3 regions of the Lysinibacillus sp. OF-1 genome follow, and region 3 is predicted to be linked to each of the others. Evidence: riboswitches for the same ligand, from Rfam matches in the RefSeq annotation. Region 3 holds a riboswitch; each other region holds the start of a gene.

The links. A riboswitch is a leader RNA that binds a small molecule or an ion and turns the genes downstream of it on or off. The one in region 3 is predicted to bind S-adenosylmethionine.
Region 1: linked by a shared signal. The riboswitch ahead of NV349_RS02365 (MetQ/NlpA family ABC transporter substrate-binding protein) and the one ahead of NV349_RS20310 (bifunctional homocysteine S-methyltransferase/methylenetetrahydrofolate reductase) in region 3 are both predicted to bind S-adenosylmethionine.
Region 2: linked by a shared signal. The riboswitch ahead of NV349_RS18235 (methionine ABC transporter ATP-binding protein) and the one ahead of NV349_RS20310 (bifunctional homocysteine S-methyltransferase/methylenetetrahydrofolate reductase) in region 3 are both predicted to bind S-adenosylmethionine.

The regions. Positions count from the first base shown of each region.
Region 1 covers NZ_CP102798.1:494,136-499,853, forward strand. Annotated here, with positions in the region: gene NV349_RS02350 (enoyl-CoA hydratase/isomerase family protein) at 1-217, opposite strand, end outside; gene NV349_RS02355 (methionine ABC transporter permease) at 231-902, opposite strand; gene NV349_RS02360 (methionine ABC transporter ATP-binding protein) at 895-1,920, opposite strand; gene NV349_RS02365 (MetQ/NlpA family ABC transporter substrate-binding protein) at 2,026-2,856, opposite strand; SAM riboswitch class I at 2,945-3,049, opposite strand; gene NV349_RS02370 (PPC domain-containing DNA-binding protein) at 3,172-3,675, shown strand; gene NV349_RS02375 (pyridoxal phosphate-dependent aminotransferase) at 3,797-4,966, opposite strand; gene NV349_RS02380 (carbon-nitrogen family hydrolase) at 5,063-5,718, shown strand, end outside.
Region 2 covers NZ_CP102798.1:3,708,674-3,714,391, forward strand. Annotated here, with positions in the region: gene NV349_RS18220 (nucleotide sugar dehydrogenase) at 1-1,143, opposite strand, end outside; gene NV349_RS18225 (MetQ/NlpA family ABC transporter substrate-binding protein) at 1,665-2,513, opposite strand; gene NV349_RS18230 (methionine ABC transporter permease) at 2,584-3,252, opposite strand; gene NV349_RS18235 (methionine ABC transporter ATP-binding protein) at 3,242-4,270, opposite strand; SAM riboswitch class I at 4,354-4,457, opposite strand; gene NV349_RS18240 (thioredoxin family protein) at 4,514-4,825, opposite strand; gene NV349_RS18245 (toprim domain-containing protein) at 4,840-5,181, opposite strand; gene gcvH (glycine cleavage system protein GcvH) at 5,272-5,652, opposite strand.
Region 3 covers NZ_CP102798.1:4,140,927-4,146,644, forward strand. Annotated here, with positions in the region: gene metH (methionine synthase) at 1-2,030, opposite strand, end outside; gene NV349_RS20310 (bifunctional homocysteine S-methyltransferase/methylenetetrahydrofolate reductase) at 2,023-3,870, opposite strand; SAM riboswitch class I at 3,961-4,061, opposite strand; gene NV349_RS20315 (protoporphyrinogen oxidase) at 4,161-5,555, opposite strand.

The sequences.
Region 1 (5,718 bases), 1.1 Mb from region 3:
TATCTAAAAACTCGCTAATATCGGCACCAGATGAAAAGGCTACTTCATTAACGCCACGGACAATTAAGAGCTTAATAGAAGAATCTACACGTAGCTGCTCAAGTTGCTCTACTATGTTCTGAAACATCGCCTTTGATAAGGAATTCCGTTTATCAGGTCGGTTTAACACTAACGTTGCAATATAACCATTTTTCTCTACATAAATTTCAGTTGTCATTGTCATTCTCCTCTTAATCCTTTTTCAATTTCGCAGCGAAGCGGTTGCCGATGGATTGAATGCTTTGCACAAGAATGATTAAGATAAAGACAGTTGCATACATAACATCGACCTCATAGCGTAAATGACCATAACGATAGGCGAGGTCACCCAAACCTCCAGCACCAACCATTCCTGCCATAGCCGTAGCACCGATTAAACCAATTGTGGCAATTGTTAAGCCTAAAATAATAGATGGACGAGCTTCACGTAATAGCACATGCCAAATAATATGGCGACGTTTAATACCCATGGCTGTGTAGGCTTCTACCACTCCCGAATCCACCTCTAATAGCGCAGATTCCATCAGTCGAGCAATATAAGGAGCTGTATAGACAACTAGCGGAACGATAACACCTTTAACCCCAATTGTTGTGCCGACGATCAGCTTAGTAAAAGGTAGAATGAAGAATAATAAAATGATGAATGGAACAGAACGTATAATATTGATGACTAAATTAAAAAATTGATATAAAAATTTATTGTCAAAGGATTGACCTGGTCGTGTTAATACGATTAATAGCCCCAATGGAATCCCAATGAGAATGGAAAACAATAAAGAAATTCCGACCATTTGAAATGTTTCGATAATTGATTTGCCAATTACATCTGACCAATCTGTAAAAAAGCTTTGAATACTACTCATTGAATTCGCCTCCTAATTCTTCCACCGCGACGCCATTTTCCGTAAAATATGTGAGTGCCTTTTGGACAATGTGAAGTTCTCCATGTAAATGCACCACAATGTTACCAACAATGCCGTTTTTTAATTCAATAATATTTGCCGTTAAAATATTTGGTTGTACATCATACACTTTCGTAACTTCTGCTAGTAATGGCTTACCAGTACTTTCACCTAGGAAGGTTAAACGAATGACACTGCCTGAAACATTTAACTGCTCGATCAGGGAAGGGGATAAATTACGTTGTGAAATCGTATTTAAAAACTTTCTCGTTGTAGGATGCTTCGGTTTAGCAAAAAGTTCAATAGCCGTACCAAATTCCACCACTTTTCCGGACTCAAGAACAGAAACCTCATCACATATTTTCTGAATGACATTCATCTCATGTGTAATCAGCAGGATCGTAATGCCTAATTCACGGTTAATTTTTAACAACAATTCAAGAATGGCTTCGGTTGTTTCAGGGTCGAGTGCACTTGTTGCTTCGTCACTAAGTAGAACCTCTGGTTCCTGTGCCAAGGCACGTGCAATAGCAACACGTTGCTTTTGCCCACCTGAAAGTTGGTTAGGGTAGCTGTCTAGTTTGTCTGTTAATCCAACAATTTCAGCATATTTAGCCACACGGTTTTTTACCTCTTTCTCGTTATAGCCAAGTAGCTTTAAAGGAACAGCAATATTATGGTAAACGGTTGCCGTTTTTAATAGATTAAAATGTTGGAAAATCATTCCGATTTTTTGGCGTGTTTGCCGTAATTCATGAAGAGAAAGGGCAGTAATGTCCACATTGTCGATTAACACTTTTCCAGCTGTAGGTCGCTCTAGTAGATTGACGCAACGAATGAGTGTACTTTTACCTGCACCACTATAGCCAATCACACCATGAATTTGTCCTTTTTTTACATGGAGATTGATTCCATCTACAGCCTTAATGATGTCTTTTTTCGTCTTATATTCTTTTGAGATATTTTGTAATTGAATCATCCGATTGATTGCTCCTTTCTCAAGCTCCTAAAAAGCAAGAATCTGCTCGTTTTCCATAGAGGAATTTCGGCAGATTCTTCAGCTACTAGAAGCTTCCTGAATGTATTACCAGCTAGGGATTACTGAACCTTTGAATTCTTCTTCAATGAATTGACGTACTTCATCAGATTGGTAAGCCTCAACGAACTTTTTAATTGTTGGGTCATTTTCATTTTCTGCACGTACCACAATATAGTTCACATATGGAGAGTCAGTAGATTCTAAAAGAATAGCGTCATCTTTAGGATTAATGCCAGCTTCCAATGCGAAGTTTGTATTAATAGCTGCTACATCTACTTCACTAAGCTGCTTAGGAATTTGAGCTGCCTCTAATTCGATGAATTTTAAATTCTTTTTGTTTTCTTCTACATCACGGATAGAGGCTGTTAAATCTGCCCCATCTTTTAATTTTATATAGCCTGCTTCCTGTAAAACAAAGAGGGCACGAGCACCATTTGTTGGGTCATTTGGTAAACCAAATGTTGCACCATCCGGAATGTCATCAAAGGATTTATATTTTTCAGAGTAAATACCCATTGGATTTAAAATCGTTTTGCCTACTGTTACTAAATCTGTATCATGATCTTTATTAAACGTATCGAGGAAAGGCTCGTGTTGATAGCTATTCGCATCAAGATCACCTTCAGATAAGGATGTATTAGGTAAAACATAATCAGAAAATGATTTAAGCTCTACTTCTAGCCCATTTTCTTTGGCTACTTTCGCTGCAACTTCTGCGATTTGTTCGTGTGGACCAGACGTGACACCTACGACGATTTTATTTTCATTAATTGCTTCAGCTTGACCTTTACTCTCTTCTTTAGAGCCACAACCTGCTAGAGCTGCTGCTAATGTAAGACTTGCAAAACCTACTAAAAATTTATTTTTCTTTTTCATGAAAACTACCTCCAAGATTGTTTTTATCGGTTTTTGAAAATAAAAAAACTCTCTTACAAACTAAGAGAGGCTCATGAAAAAATGTCCTCTCTTATCTATCAAACGATAATCGTTTGCAGGATTTAGCACCTTCCTTCTAAAAGGAGGTTGCCGAGCTTCATAGGGCCAGTCCCTCAGCTACTCTTGATAAGAGATTTATCATATTTTTTTGTAATTCCGATAGAACTAATATAATTTATAGGTTATAGTAAGTCAATAAATATTTTTTAAATTTTTTATATTATTATAATATTTCGTCATGAAAGAGGGATAGCAATGTCTGTAAGAGTTAATTATGGTATAGGTTCATTTGGCAAGGTTGTAAGTGCTCGATTGCTAATGGGTACAGACATTATTGAAGGAATGGAGGCACTTTGTGAGGAGAACCATATTGAGTCAGCAACAATTGTTAGCTGTATAGGTAGCCTTCAAAAGAGTAGCTTTGTTTATTTAGTACCTGATGAAACATCACAGATTAACGTAAGTTTTAGCGATGTCATAAAAAAAGAGGGGCCACTTGAATTGATCCAAGGCTCTGGCGTAGTATGTAAGCGCGATGGGGGATATGAAACACATTTCCATGGTTCTATGAGTGATCAATGGGGCATCGTGTCAGGGGGGCATTTAATGAAGAGGGGGAACCCTGTTATTACGGCTGACATAGTGCTAGCTGAGGTTCAAGGCATCCAGCACTTTCGAAAATTTGATGAAGAAACAGGCCATGTTCAATTTTATCCATTAGAACACGGTTTACAGCAGCCAAGGAAAATTGAAAAATAGCGAAAATGATACTAACTTTTTCTTTTCACTGAGCTGAATGTTCCTTCCTGAATTAAAAAATGTTAGACCGAGCTTATAATCGGTCTAACATTTTTACTTTTGTCCCAGCCTCATGTCATGGTTAAGGGTTGAATAATTGTAATTGTTCGATTCTATGGATTGCTTCACGTAAGCGTTCCTCGCTAACAAGTAAACCAACACGGATATAGCCTTCGCCATATCGGCCGAAGCCATTGCCTGCTGCTACAGCGATATCAGCCTTTTCCAATAATAAATCGGCAAACTGCTCGCTAGTATAGCCGAATGGTACAGGGAGCCATGCGAAGAAGGAGCCTTTTGGAGCCGTTACATGCCAACCAATTCTTTGAGCTTCTTCAATGAGTACATTGCGGCGACCTTCATAGGTAGCTCGCAGTTCATCCACACATTCTTGGGAAGCTGTAAGTGCCGTTGCTGCTGCTTGTTGAATAGCAGGGAATTGACTACAAAACAGATGATCCTGAATTAGATTAATGGCAGCAATAATGTCGGCATTACCGACAGCGAAGCCTATACGCCAGCCTGCCATATTATAAGTTTTGGAGAGTGTGTACATTTCAATTCCTACTTCTTTTGCACCCTCAGCTTGTAGGAAGCTAATAGGTTTATTACCGTCAAATCCTATTGCCCCATAAGCAAAATCATGTGATACGATAATATTGTGTTCCTTCGCAAAGCGAACGGTCTCTTCAAAAAATGCAAGTGTTGCTGTACCACCTGTAGGGTTGTTCGGGTAATTTAGGTAAAGTAGCTTCGCCTTCTCTTTCACTTCATCAGGTAATGCATGATAATTAGGTAAGAAATCATTTGCAGCTAAAAGTGGCATCACTTCAAAATGGACATCACCTAATACGACACCTGATAAGTAATCTGGATAGCCAGGGTCTGGTAAGAGCATTGTATCACCTGGATTTAATACGGCTAAAGGTAGCTCAACGAGTCCAATTTTTGTCCCGCCAAGAATCGCTACCTCTGTGTCAGGATTTAGATTCACATTATATTCACGTTTATAATAGTCGACAGCTGCTTGGCGTAATTCAGCGATACCGCGAAATGGTGAATATTTGTGATTTTGTGGATTTTCAGCCGCCTCCTGTAATGCTTGAATGATATGAGGGGGCGTTGGTTGATCGGGATTTCCTTGACCAAGATTAATGACATCGCGACCTTCTTCTAAGGCATTATTTACTTTTTGAACTAACGCTGCAAAAAATTGAGTGGGTAGTTGCTGTAGTTTTTTAGAGAATTCCATGCATGATCACCCTTTTCAGAATATAATAATTATTATTGAAGAATATGAAGCAAATAGTATTACTTTTTTTGTTAATTGTCTAGAGGAGGAATGGCTATGAAAATCGGTTGTATTCAATTAAATGTTGGCTTTGGCAAAGTAGAAGAAAATTTTGCACGAGCTGAGGACAAGATTCGAGAAGTGGCAAAAAAAGGAGCAGAAATCATTGTGCTGCCTGAAATGTGGAATACAGGCTATGCGTTAGAGAAGCTGCCTGAACTAGCGGATGTCGATGGTGAACGTACGAAATCCTTCTTGGCTGAATTAGCACAGGAACTTGGTGTACATATTGTAGGTGGTTCTGTTTCAACGAAGAAAGGCGACAAATTTTATAATACGATGTATACATTAGATCGCAATGGAGAACTTGTAGGGGAATATAGCAAAGCACATCTTTTCCGTTTAATGGATGAGCATCTCTACTTAGAAGCAGGGGATGAAATGAATCGATTTGCTCTAGGAGATATTGAAGCTGCTGGGGTCATTTGTTATGATATTCGTTTCCCAGAATGGTTACGTGCACACGCATTACAAGGAGCAAAGGTATTATTTGTACCAGCCCAGTGGCCAACACCAAGGATTGATCATTGGAAAACATTGCTGCAAGCTCGTGCGATTGAGAACCAATGTTTTGTAATAGCAGTTAATCGCATTTCAAAAAAGGTAGAAAACTTTAATGGCCAATCGATGATTATACAGCCTTGGGGAGAAGT
Region 2 (5,718 bases), 430 kb from region 3:
TACAGAAAAGGTTTCAATAAAAGGATCGATAATCTTTAACTGACACTGATTATCTAGTAGTTGTTGAATAACACGAAGTGCTGGAGATTCACGTGAATCATTTATATTGGGCTTATAAGTAACGCCAATGACAACAATGTTTGCCTTACACAGCTCTTTACTTTGTAGACGTAAGTAGTTTTCTAATCTGTTCACAACAAAATGAGGCATGGAATCATTGACTTTATCTGCCGCTTCAATTAGCGTTGCCGAGATCCCGTGTTGTTGTCCTGCCCACAATAAGTATTTAGGATCGACTGGAATACAATGCCCTCCTACTCCTGGTCCAGGTGTAAATGGCATAAAACCATATGGCTTTGTAGAAGCTGCATGAATGACTTCCCAAATATCGATATCCATTTTGTAGCAAATCTGACTTAACTCGTTGACAAGGGCAATATTAATTTGACGAAATGTATTTTCCAGCAATTTCTCCATCTCAGCCACTCTTGGGCTTGAAACAGGACAAACATTGGTATGAATGACTGTTTCATAAAAGATCTTTGATACTTCTAAGCATGCTGCGGTTATTCCACCAACCACTTTAGGCGTATTTGATACGGAAAAGTTGATATTTCCTGGATCCACACGTTCTGGTGAATAGGCTAAAAATAAATTTTGACCAATCACAAAACCATAGTTTTCTAAAATAGGCTGGACAATTTCTTCTGTTGTCCCAGGATACGTTGTGCTTTCAAGAATAACTAACCCATTCGTCTTGATATATTGTCCGATGGTATGTGTTGCTTCTTTTATATATGAAATATCGGGAGTTCCTTCTGCAGTAGTAGGTGTAGGCACACAAATCATAACGACATCCACTTGTGAAAGCTTAGAAAAATCATTCGTTGGCTCAAATTGATTACTCTTTAGCATTTGCTGTATATTTTCTTTAGGTAGATCAGCGATATAACTATGACCATTTTGTAACTGCATGATTTTATCTTGGTTTTTATCAAAGCCTATTACCTGAAACCCACTTTGAACCATTTCCACTGCAAATGGTAACCCTACATAGCCAAGCCCAATAACCCCAATTGTAGCTTTTTTTGTGTGGATTTTTTTTGATAAAGCTTTGCTTAATGATGTCGTTTCAATTGTCATAAAAAATTACTCCTTTATCTAATCTAGTAGTCCATTGTCATCGTTCTTTTCGTTACAGCTTCGTTTGACCATAGTTATTCATGGCAAGCATTCTGCAAAGTAATTTGTCACTTCTCATCATCGTACTGTACAGACTCCTTTCATCGCTACATACTTACGTATGATTTTTCTAGTCAAAATAGATTAAAAAAATAAATTTAACTCAAAAAAACTTCATCAACATTTATATAGTACTAATTATAACTAAACAATTTCTAAACAATCATAAAATATACTCATAAACACCTACATTTTATGTAATTTAATAATATTTGTGCAATAATGTTCATCCTATTTAACAAATAATTTCAGAATTACTTTCTAACTCTAAAAAAATCAACACTAAATTATGTTAATTATTGGTAAATCAACATTTTTTAATAATTGCAATAAAAATAGCCCCCTCAAGTATCATTAATGAGCGATACTTGAGGGGGCTAATAAAAAAGTAAGTGAGTTAGATCACTCACTTACCCTTTTAATTATTGTACTGGTACTACTGCACCTTTCCATTCTTCTAAAATGAAGTCTTGGATTTCTTTAGAAGTTAATACTTCTAATAATTTTTTAATTTCTGGTCTTGTTTCGTCGCCTGCACGTACTGCGATAATATTCACATATGGAGATTCTTTGTCTTCAAGAGAAATAGCATCTTCGATTGGATTTAAACCATTATCGATCGCAAAGTTAGAGTTGATAAGTACTGCATCGCCCTCATCATTTTCATACATTTGTACAAGCATTTCTGGTGCAGTATTCGCATCGAATTTAAAGTTTTTAGGATTTTCTTCAATATCCTTTATTTCTGCTGCCGTTTTATCAATACCTTCTTTTAATTTAATTAAGCCTTTAGCTTCCAGTAATGATAGCATACGACCGTGGTCTGATACTGAGTTAGAAAGTAAGATTGTTGCGCCTTCAGGCAGATCTTCTAAAGTTTTATATTTTTTTGAGTAAATACCGATTGGTTCAATATGAACGCCACCAGCATTCACGAAATCATAGCCATTATCTTTAATTTGCAGCTCTAAGTATGGAATATGTTGGAAATAGTTTGCATCAAGTATTTTTGAATCTAGATCTTGGTTTGGAAGAACATAATCTGTATAAGTTTCAATTTCAAGGTCGATGCCTTCTTTAGCTAAAATTGATTTTGCTTTATCTAGGATAACTGCGTGTGGTGTATTAGAAGCACCTACTTTTAATGTTACATTGTCTTTACTATCTGTTTGATCAGATGCTGAATTGGCATCTTCTTTTTTATCTGTACCACAAGCTGCTAATGCTAGTACAAGTATAGATAAAAATAATCCTGCTAATAACTTTTTCATTTATGACACTCCCTTTTATTTGTTTCAAATATGTTAGCGGTTAGAACCGGATTAACCTCTTTTAGTCTTACTAACGTTTATCGATCTTCACCGTTATGAGATCACCAATCCATTGAATGATAAATACAACTACTAAGATCAAAATAGTTGCCATTAATGTCACATCTTGGCGATTTCGTTGGAAGCCGTCTAGGAAAGCTAAGTTACCAAGACCACCTGCACCGATAATCCCTGCCATTGCAGTATAACCAACGAGGGCAACAGCCGTTACAGTAATTCCTGAAATTAGTGCTGGTAAAGATTCAGGGATCAGTACTTTCCAAATAATTGTGGATGTTTTTGCCCCCATTGAACGGGCTGCTTCAATGACACCTTTATCTATTTCACGTAACGCAATCAATACCATACGAGCGTAGAACGGGGCTGCACCGATAATTAGAGCAGGTAATGCCGCATTTGCTCCCCGAATCGTACCAAGTAAGAATTTCGTAAATGGAATTAATAAAATAATTAACACGATAAATGGGATGGAGCGGAAAATATTAACGATTGAACCCGTTAAAAAGTTAACCATTTTATTAGCCCATAGCTGATTAGGGCTTGTTAAAAATAGAACGATCCCAATGACTAACCCAAGAATAAATGTGACAACTGTAGAAATTGCCGTCATGTACAATGTTTCATACATAGCTTGCCACATATTTTCCCAGTCTACGTTTGGAAAAAGATTAGTTAGCATTTGCGATCACCTCCGTTTGTACTTCGACTGTATTTAAATAACGAAGGGCTTCAGCCACATTTGTTTTCGAGCCATCAATTTGCACAATCAGTGTACCGTATGCACCGTTTTTCGTTTGCGAAATATTACCATGAACAATGCTTACTTCTACATCAAATTGTTTCACAAGATGTGAGATAACCGGCTGCTCGGTCTTTTCACCAACAAAAATCAGTTTGACAAGTTGTCCAGTTGGATAATTTGTTTTGATTTGTGCCACCGTATCCTGTGTTTCCTTTGTATCCGTAATCTGAGATACGAATTTTTTAGTAATAGCCGCTTGTGGTGCTTGGAAAACTTGCAATACCTCACCACGTTCCACTATTTCGCCTGCCTCCATGACCGCTACACGATGACAAATTTTGCGGATGACATGCATTTCATGGGTAATCAAAACGATTGTTAAGCCTAAACGTTCATTGATATCAACGAGTAAATCAAGAATGGCATCCGTCGTTTCAGGATCGAGTGCGGAAGTCGCCTCATCACATAGTAAAACCTCTGGATTATTCGCTAATGCACGGGCAATCCCTACACGCTGCTTTTGTCCACCAGAAAGCTGGGATGGATATGCCCTGTCACGTCCCTCTAGACCAACAAGTGCAATTAATTCCTTCACTCGTGCTTCACGTTGAGCCTTTGAAACACCTGCTATTTCTAGAGGAAATGCAATATTTTCGGCAACTGTTCTAGACCAAAGTAAATTGAAATGTTGGAAAATCATACTTACCTTTTGTCTAGCTGCTCTAAGCTTTTGCCCTTTAATCGATGAAAATTCTTGACTGTTCACCGTTACTGTTCCTGTTGTCGGTTTCTCTAAACCGTTTAATAAACGAATCATGGTACTCTTACCAGCGCCACTATAGCCGATAATGCCAAAAATTTCACCTTTATTAATGGTAAGGTTGACGTCTTTGACTGCCGTTAATTCGCCATTTGCTGTTTTGTACTTCTTCGTAATATTTTGAAGCTGGATCATAGCGAATACTCCTTTTCTCATATAGAAAACCCCTTCACTCACAGACAAGTAGAAGGGGTCACGTATAATAACGTTAAACCGTTCTCTCATCTTTCAAAGAAAAATCTTTGAGTGATTTGGCACCTTTTCACTTTGTGATGGTTGCCGGGCTTCATAGGGCACTTCCCTCCGCCACTCTTTATAAGAGTTCGATATATTTAATGTTTTAGTAATATATTTGATACTTTACCACGCTAGTAAAGTTCAGTCAATTGATTTTTTTAACAATTCGTATAAAAATGGTACGGATTGAAAAGCATAAATCTTATCTGTCACTTTTCCGCCATCACTAACAAGTAAACACGGAACACTTTCAATTTGGTGCTCAACAGCAACATACTCTAAAAAATTTATATTCGCTTTACCTATTGGTAGCTGTGGCAGTAATTGTTCAATAATGGCCATCATTTTAGATGCCACTGCACACGTTCCACACATCGGTGTATATAAATAAAATGCAGCTTTCTGTCCAGACTGTTTAGCCGTTTCCCACTGCTCTTTTGACCATTCTTCCATTTCCTCACGCAACCTTACAAAATATATTCATTATGGATTGAAAAATGTGCACGCAGTAATATCATCGCTAACACTTTTCTTGGTGTCGTCTCTACTTCCTTATAGGTTGGCATTGTACGTAAATGCTCTGCCTCTGGATAATGTCTGTCCATTAATGCACGTAGCTTATCGCCTGAAGTATCTGCATCAAAAAAAGTAAATAGCTCACAGCTCTCATAGGGATCGAGCAGCTCTTCTAATTGATGCACACCAATTGTACCATTCGTACATAGTATTGTAACATTCTCATTTAAAATTGGCTCAATTTGTAGCTTATCTGAGCGTCCTTCTACTATTAAGCATTTTCCCTCGAACATTACGCCACCTCCATTTAGACATCCCCATTATAAGTCATTATATAACAAAAAACGCCGGTAGTTTCCGACGTTTTTCGATTATAGCTTGTCTTATTCAGCGATCATTTCTTCGTATTGCTCTGCTGTCATTAGTTTTTCAACTTCTGATGCATCAGCAGGCTCCACAACGATCATCCATGCTTTTTCATATGGTGATTCATTAACGAATTCTGGGCTATCTTCTAAATCTGCATTTACTTCAACTACAGTACCTGAGATTGGTGCATACAATTCAGAAACAGTTTTAACTGATTCTACGCTACCGAATGGATCATCTGTTTTGATTTCGTCGCCAACTTGTGGAAGCTCAACGAAAACGATATCTCCTAATTCAGATTGTGCGAAGTGAGTAATACCAATACGTACTTTTCCATCTTCTGTTTTTACCCATTCATGTTCTTCAGAATAACGTAAGTCTTTAGGTGTGCTCATGCAAAAAACCCCTCCATAAATATGTAATATATTCACTTTCAGTGTGCCATACTTCTCCTATAAAAA
Region 3 (5,718 bases):
TCATTAAACAATCGACCTACCTCAGCCATACCAGCCATTAAAGGACCATTAATAATATCAAGTGGCGCCTCAAAGATTTCGCGTGCAGCATCTAAATCCTCAATCAGCCCTTCTTTTGTACCTTCTAAAATATAATAAGCTAAACGACCTTCAACCGTTTTTGGTATATCCGCTTCGGTCTTTTCTTTCTTTTTATCACGATAAAAGTCTGTGAATACTGCTAATGTTTCATCATTCGTATTAAACAGTAAGTCATTTGCAAGTTTAATTTCTGCCTCTGGAATGGATGCATAACGCTCTAGTTTCTCTGTATTGACAATGGCATAATCTAAGCCGGCCTGTGTACAATGATAAAGATACACAGCATTCAGTACTTCACGGCCAACTGGTGGTAAGCCAAATGAAATATTACTTACACCCAGTACAGTTAATGTCTGTGGCATCTTTTCTTTGATTAGTCGAATTCCTTCAATTGTTTCTAGAGCCGATCCAATATACTGCTCATCACCAGTCCCTACAGGGAACATCAACGGGTCGAAAATGATATCCTCCGGTGCAAGTCCCCATTTTTCAGTTAATAATTTATAGGAACGTTCGGCAATTTCAAGCTTGCGATGACGATCAACGGCCATTCCTATTTCATCAATGGTTCCAACTACCAATGAGGCTCCATACTTCTTTACGAGTGGCATTACTGCATCAAATCGTTCTTCACCATCTTCTAGATTTATAGAGTTAATGATGGCTTTTCCTTGAGAAAATTTTAATGCTTCCTCAATGACCTTTTCATCTGTCGAGTCGATTACAAGAGGAACCTTAACCTTTTTCACAACCTCCTGCATAAAACCACGCATATCAGCTAATTCATCACGATCAGGGTTGGCTAAACAAATATCAATAACGTGTGCACCATTTTTTACTTGCGCACGTGCAATTTCTGCAGCTTCTTCAAACTTCCCATCAATGATTAAATTCTTAAATTTACGAGAGCCTATAACATTCGTTCTTTCACCAATAAATAATGGACGCATAGAATCGTCATACAATAATGGTTCGATTCCTGTTACCGCATGACCATGTGTTTTCTCTGGTATTTGGCGTGGTTTTTCATCTTTTAAAACCTCACGGATAGCTGTGATATGAGCTGGAGTCGTCCCACAACATCCACCTACAATATTAAGCCAGCCCTTTTCTGCAAAGCCTTTTAATTTTTGTGATAAAGATTCTGGTGATTCATGATAGCAACCTTCTTCATCCGGCAAGCCTGCATTCGGATAACAGCTAATATAGCCTGTGGAAAGCTCTGCTAATGAACGAATATGATCCGTCATAAACTCTGGTCCAGTCGCACAGTTTAAGCCAACGGATAGTGGTTTAATATGTTCAATAGAAATATAAAAAGCATCAATCGTTTGCCCTGCGAGTGTTGTACCCATCGGTTCAATTGTTCCTGAAATCATGACGGGTAGTTCTTTGCCAGTTGCCGCGAAAGCACGTGCTACACCTAGAGTACCTGCTTTTACGTTTAACATATCCTGACTAGTTTCTAGTAAAAGGACGTCTGCTCCTGCCTCAATTAACGCCTTCGCCTGTACATAAAAGTTTTCCTCTAGCTCATCAAATGTAATACCGCCAGTTACGGATAATGTTTTTGTTGTTGGACCCATTGCGCCAGCAACAAAGCGTGGCCAATCTGATGTTGAAAAGTTATCCACTGCTTGACGAGCAATTTCGACGGCACGTTTATTAATTTCTTCCGCTTTTGCGCCAAGATCATATTCATTTAACACAAGAGGTGTCCCGCCAAAAGTATTCGTACAAATAATATCTGCGCCTGCCTCTAAATATTTATGGTGAATTTCCTTAATTACATCAGGTCTAGTAAGCACAAGATTTTCATTACAGCCATCAAGCTCCTCCCCGCCAAAATCCTCAGCGGATAAGTTTTCGTTTTGTAGCATTGTTCCCATTGCGCCATCAAGAATTAAAATACGTTTCTCTAGTTGCTTTTCAATCAAGTGCTTAGCCATGTATACTTACCCCTTTTTTCTGTTCATCCAATTGCTCAATATATTTCATCAACTCTAATGTCACATCATAACGTAAAAATGGAGTGATAAGGTAAATGCCATTGAAATACTGTGCAGCCACCTCAACTAATTCCTTCGCAATGGCAATCCCCTCAAATGTTGCACGTTCTTTATCTTCACCACAGGCCTTCATTCTTGCTAAGGCATCTTCAGATAATTTTATGCCTGGCACCTCATGATGTAAGAATTCAGCACTTTTATAACTTGTAACGGGCATAATACCAATATAAATAGGTGCTTGCAAATGCTTGGTTGCCTCATAAATTTCCACAATTTTTTCCTTCGTATATACTGGCTGTGAAATAAAGTAGTCTGCTCCATACTCAATTTTCTTCTCTAAGCGTGCCACAGCACGATCTAATACACGGACATTTGGATTAAATGCAGCAGCTACTGAAAAATTTGCTTTTTTACGAAGTGGTTTACCTGAGAAGGAAATGCCTTGATTTAACTGCTTAATTAATTGGATCAGCTCCATTGATGAGACATCATAAACACTTGTGGCACCTGGGAAGTCCCCAACTTTTGTTGGATCACCAGTAACAGCTAACACATCATGAATTCCTAATGCATTTAACCCCATTAAATGTGATTGCAGACCGATTAAATTACGATCTCGGCATGTAATATGTGTTAGAGGACGTACACCATTAGTACTCTTCAACAATGCACCCATAGCAATATTGCTAATACGTGGAGAAGCCAGAGAATTGTCTGCCATCATGACGACATCTGCTCCTGCATCATACAATTGTTTTGCCCCTTCCAAAAAACCATCAATTTCCAGATGTCTAGGTGTATCTAGCTCTACAATGACAGAGCGTTCGCGCTTTACTTTTTCATGAAGAGGTTCATACTTCGTTGGCTCTGCTTCACGAACAATTTGAATCTTCTCCGGTTTGGCATACTTTTCATGAACTGGTGATAACTCTTCTAAATACTTCTTCGCTGCTGCTATATGCTTCGGTGTCGTACCACAACAGCCTCCAATTAAGCGTACCCCTTGATCACGTAATTCCACAGCCGCTCGACCAAAATATTCAGCTTCTGACTCATAAACGACACGACCATCTTCTAAGTCAAGGAGTGAAGCATTCGGATAAGCCGACATAAATGCCTTATCAGGAAGTTCTACACCTTCAAACGCCTGAATGGTATGGTGTGGACCTAAACGACAATTGACACCCACAATATCCGCACCAAGTTTTTCTAGCTCATGCAGGGCGTTATTTAAAGACATACCGTTTTGTAAAACACCAGGTTCGTGCATGGAAACTTGCGCAATAATCGGTAATTTTGTCTTTGTCCGTAGCATCTTTAAGGTAGCTGTTAATTCTTCAAAATCATAATAGGTTTCGAGTAAAAGGCCGTCTGGATTCCCAGCAAGTAAAACACTCGCTTGCTCCTCAATAGTTGCTAAGATTTCATCTAACGTTGCATCACTTTTACGAATACCACGAATACCACCAATTGTCCCTAAGACAAACTGACCTCCATCTGCCGCAGCTCGCTTTGCGATTGTAATCGCTGCTTCATTAAATTGTTGGACACGCGATTCTAATCCATAGCGAGCTAATTTAATGGCATTTGCACCATACGTATTCGTTTGAATGATGTCAGCACCAGCTGCAATATATTCCCTATGAATCTTTTCAATTAACTCAGGTTTCTGTACATTCATTTCCTCATGACAATACTCCAAACCATAGCCATAAAGCACTGTGCCTATTGCGCCATCTGCCGTCAATACATGCGTTTTTAACCTTTCAAGCAATCTCATTAAACTAGCCTCTCTTCCTATATCTCTGTATAATAAAAAGCCTTCTTTTATAAAAAAAGAAGGCTTTAATGACTCATCATTGTTTTTTCCTTCTCATCTTCGACTCAATGGTCTTCTGGATTTAGCACCTGACAAAAAAGTTGGTTGCTGAAGCTTCAATGGGCCAGTCCCTCTGCTTCTCTTGATAAGAATGTAGTATGAATTTTTTAAATAATTAAAAGAATCATATCGTTTACTGACGAATGAGTCAAGACTATTTCACATAACAAAGATATTTTTCACTTAAAAGCTTAGAAATTGGCTAGTTCCTTTGCAAGCTCCTCACCGATTTTTTTCCCATTTTGAATACAAGCACCAATCCCTACCCCAAAGTATGAACAACCTGCGATGGATAGATTAGGATAGTTTTCTTGTAATTCTTGAACTAAACCTTGTAATGCTTCACGGTGAGCTAGATCATATTTTGGCATTTGATCAATCCATTTTGTGACATTAATAACTGTTGGCTGTTCCTCTATTCCTAGGCTCTTGCGCACATCCTCTAAAGCAACCGCTGCTAATTCTTCGTCAGACATGGCATGGAGTTGCTCATATGCTGGATTGATGCTTTTATAAAAGAGTCGCACAAGTAATTTATGATCTCTTGATGTATGCCTCCATTTACGACTTGTCCAAGTTGCAGCATTACATGTAACGTCAGAATTATGTGAGACAATATAGCCCGTTCCATCTGCTGGCAATCTAGAGTCTGGTACATCAAAACCTAAATAGATCGTAATTGCTGAAGCTGTCGTAAATTGGTCAAAATAACGGTTTAATGATTCATCCTGTAGTAGGCCTTGAACAGCCTCATTCGGCAGTGCTAAAACGACATAATCTGTCTCGATGCTTTCACCATTAGCTAAGGCAATTGAATAGTGGTTTTCTTGCTTTTGAACATTGACAGTTGCGACACCCTTGATGATCTCTACATCAGTTAATGTTTGTTCGAGACGATCAATTAGAGAAGATAAACCGTTTTTGAACGATATAAACTTTTTATTGGCTGCTTTAGCAAATTGCTCACGATTCGCATCAAAGCCTTTTATGATACTTCCATACTCGTTCTTATAGTCAATCAAGTACGGTAAAGTAGAGGCAATCGAAAGCTGGTGTAAATCCCCTGAATAAACACCTGCAAGAACGGGTGCAATTTGATTTTTCACAAGCTCTTCCCCTAAATAATAAGTTAAAAACTCTCCAATTGAGCTTTCCTTTGTGAAGTCTTTGTTTGGTAAAGTCAAATCTTTTAATGCATCTTGTTTACCTTGCTCTGTAATCAATGTGCTTTGCTCCAAGGATGCCAAACTCATTGGTATTCCAAAAGTAGAATCTGCCGGAATGGCATGTAATTCATTATTCGTATAAATATAGGAAATACCTGTTTCGTTGTAAACTAGATTCTCCTCAAAATCAAGCTCCTGTACAAGCTCCATAACACCTTTATGACGAGCTACAATCGAGTCAGCACCTGTTTCCATAATAAAACCTTGCTCATGTGTTGAATATAATTTGCCCCCTAAATATGTATTTTTTTCTACAAGCACTAGACGCACATCTACATTATTTTCCTTCACTTGACGTTGTAAATAATGCATTGTGCATAATCCTGTAATACCGCCACCTAATACAACAACTGTTTTCATAGTAACCGCCCCTATTTTTAGTTCTTCCTACAGTATAAACTTATTTTCATTGAAAATTACGTTAAACCCTTTACAAATTTAGCAAAAATAGAGCTACCTCATCTGTGAGATAGCTCTAGCTTAATCATATGGAATTTCCATTTCAAGGTTTACAAAAAATACA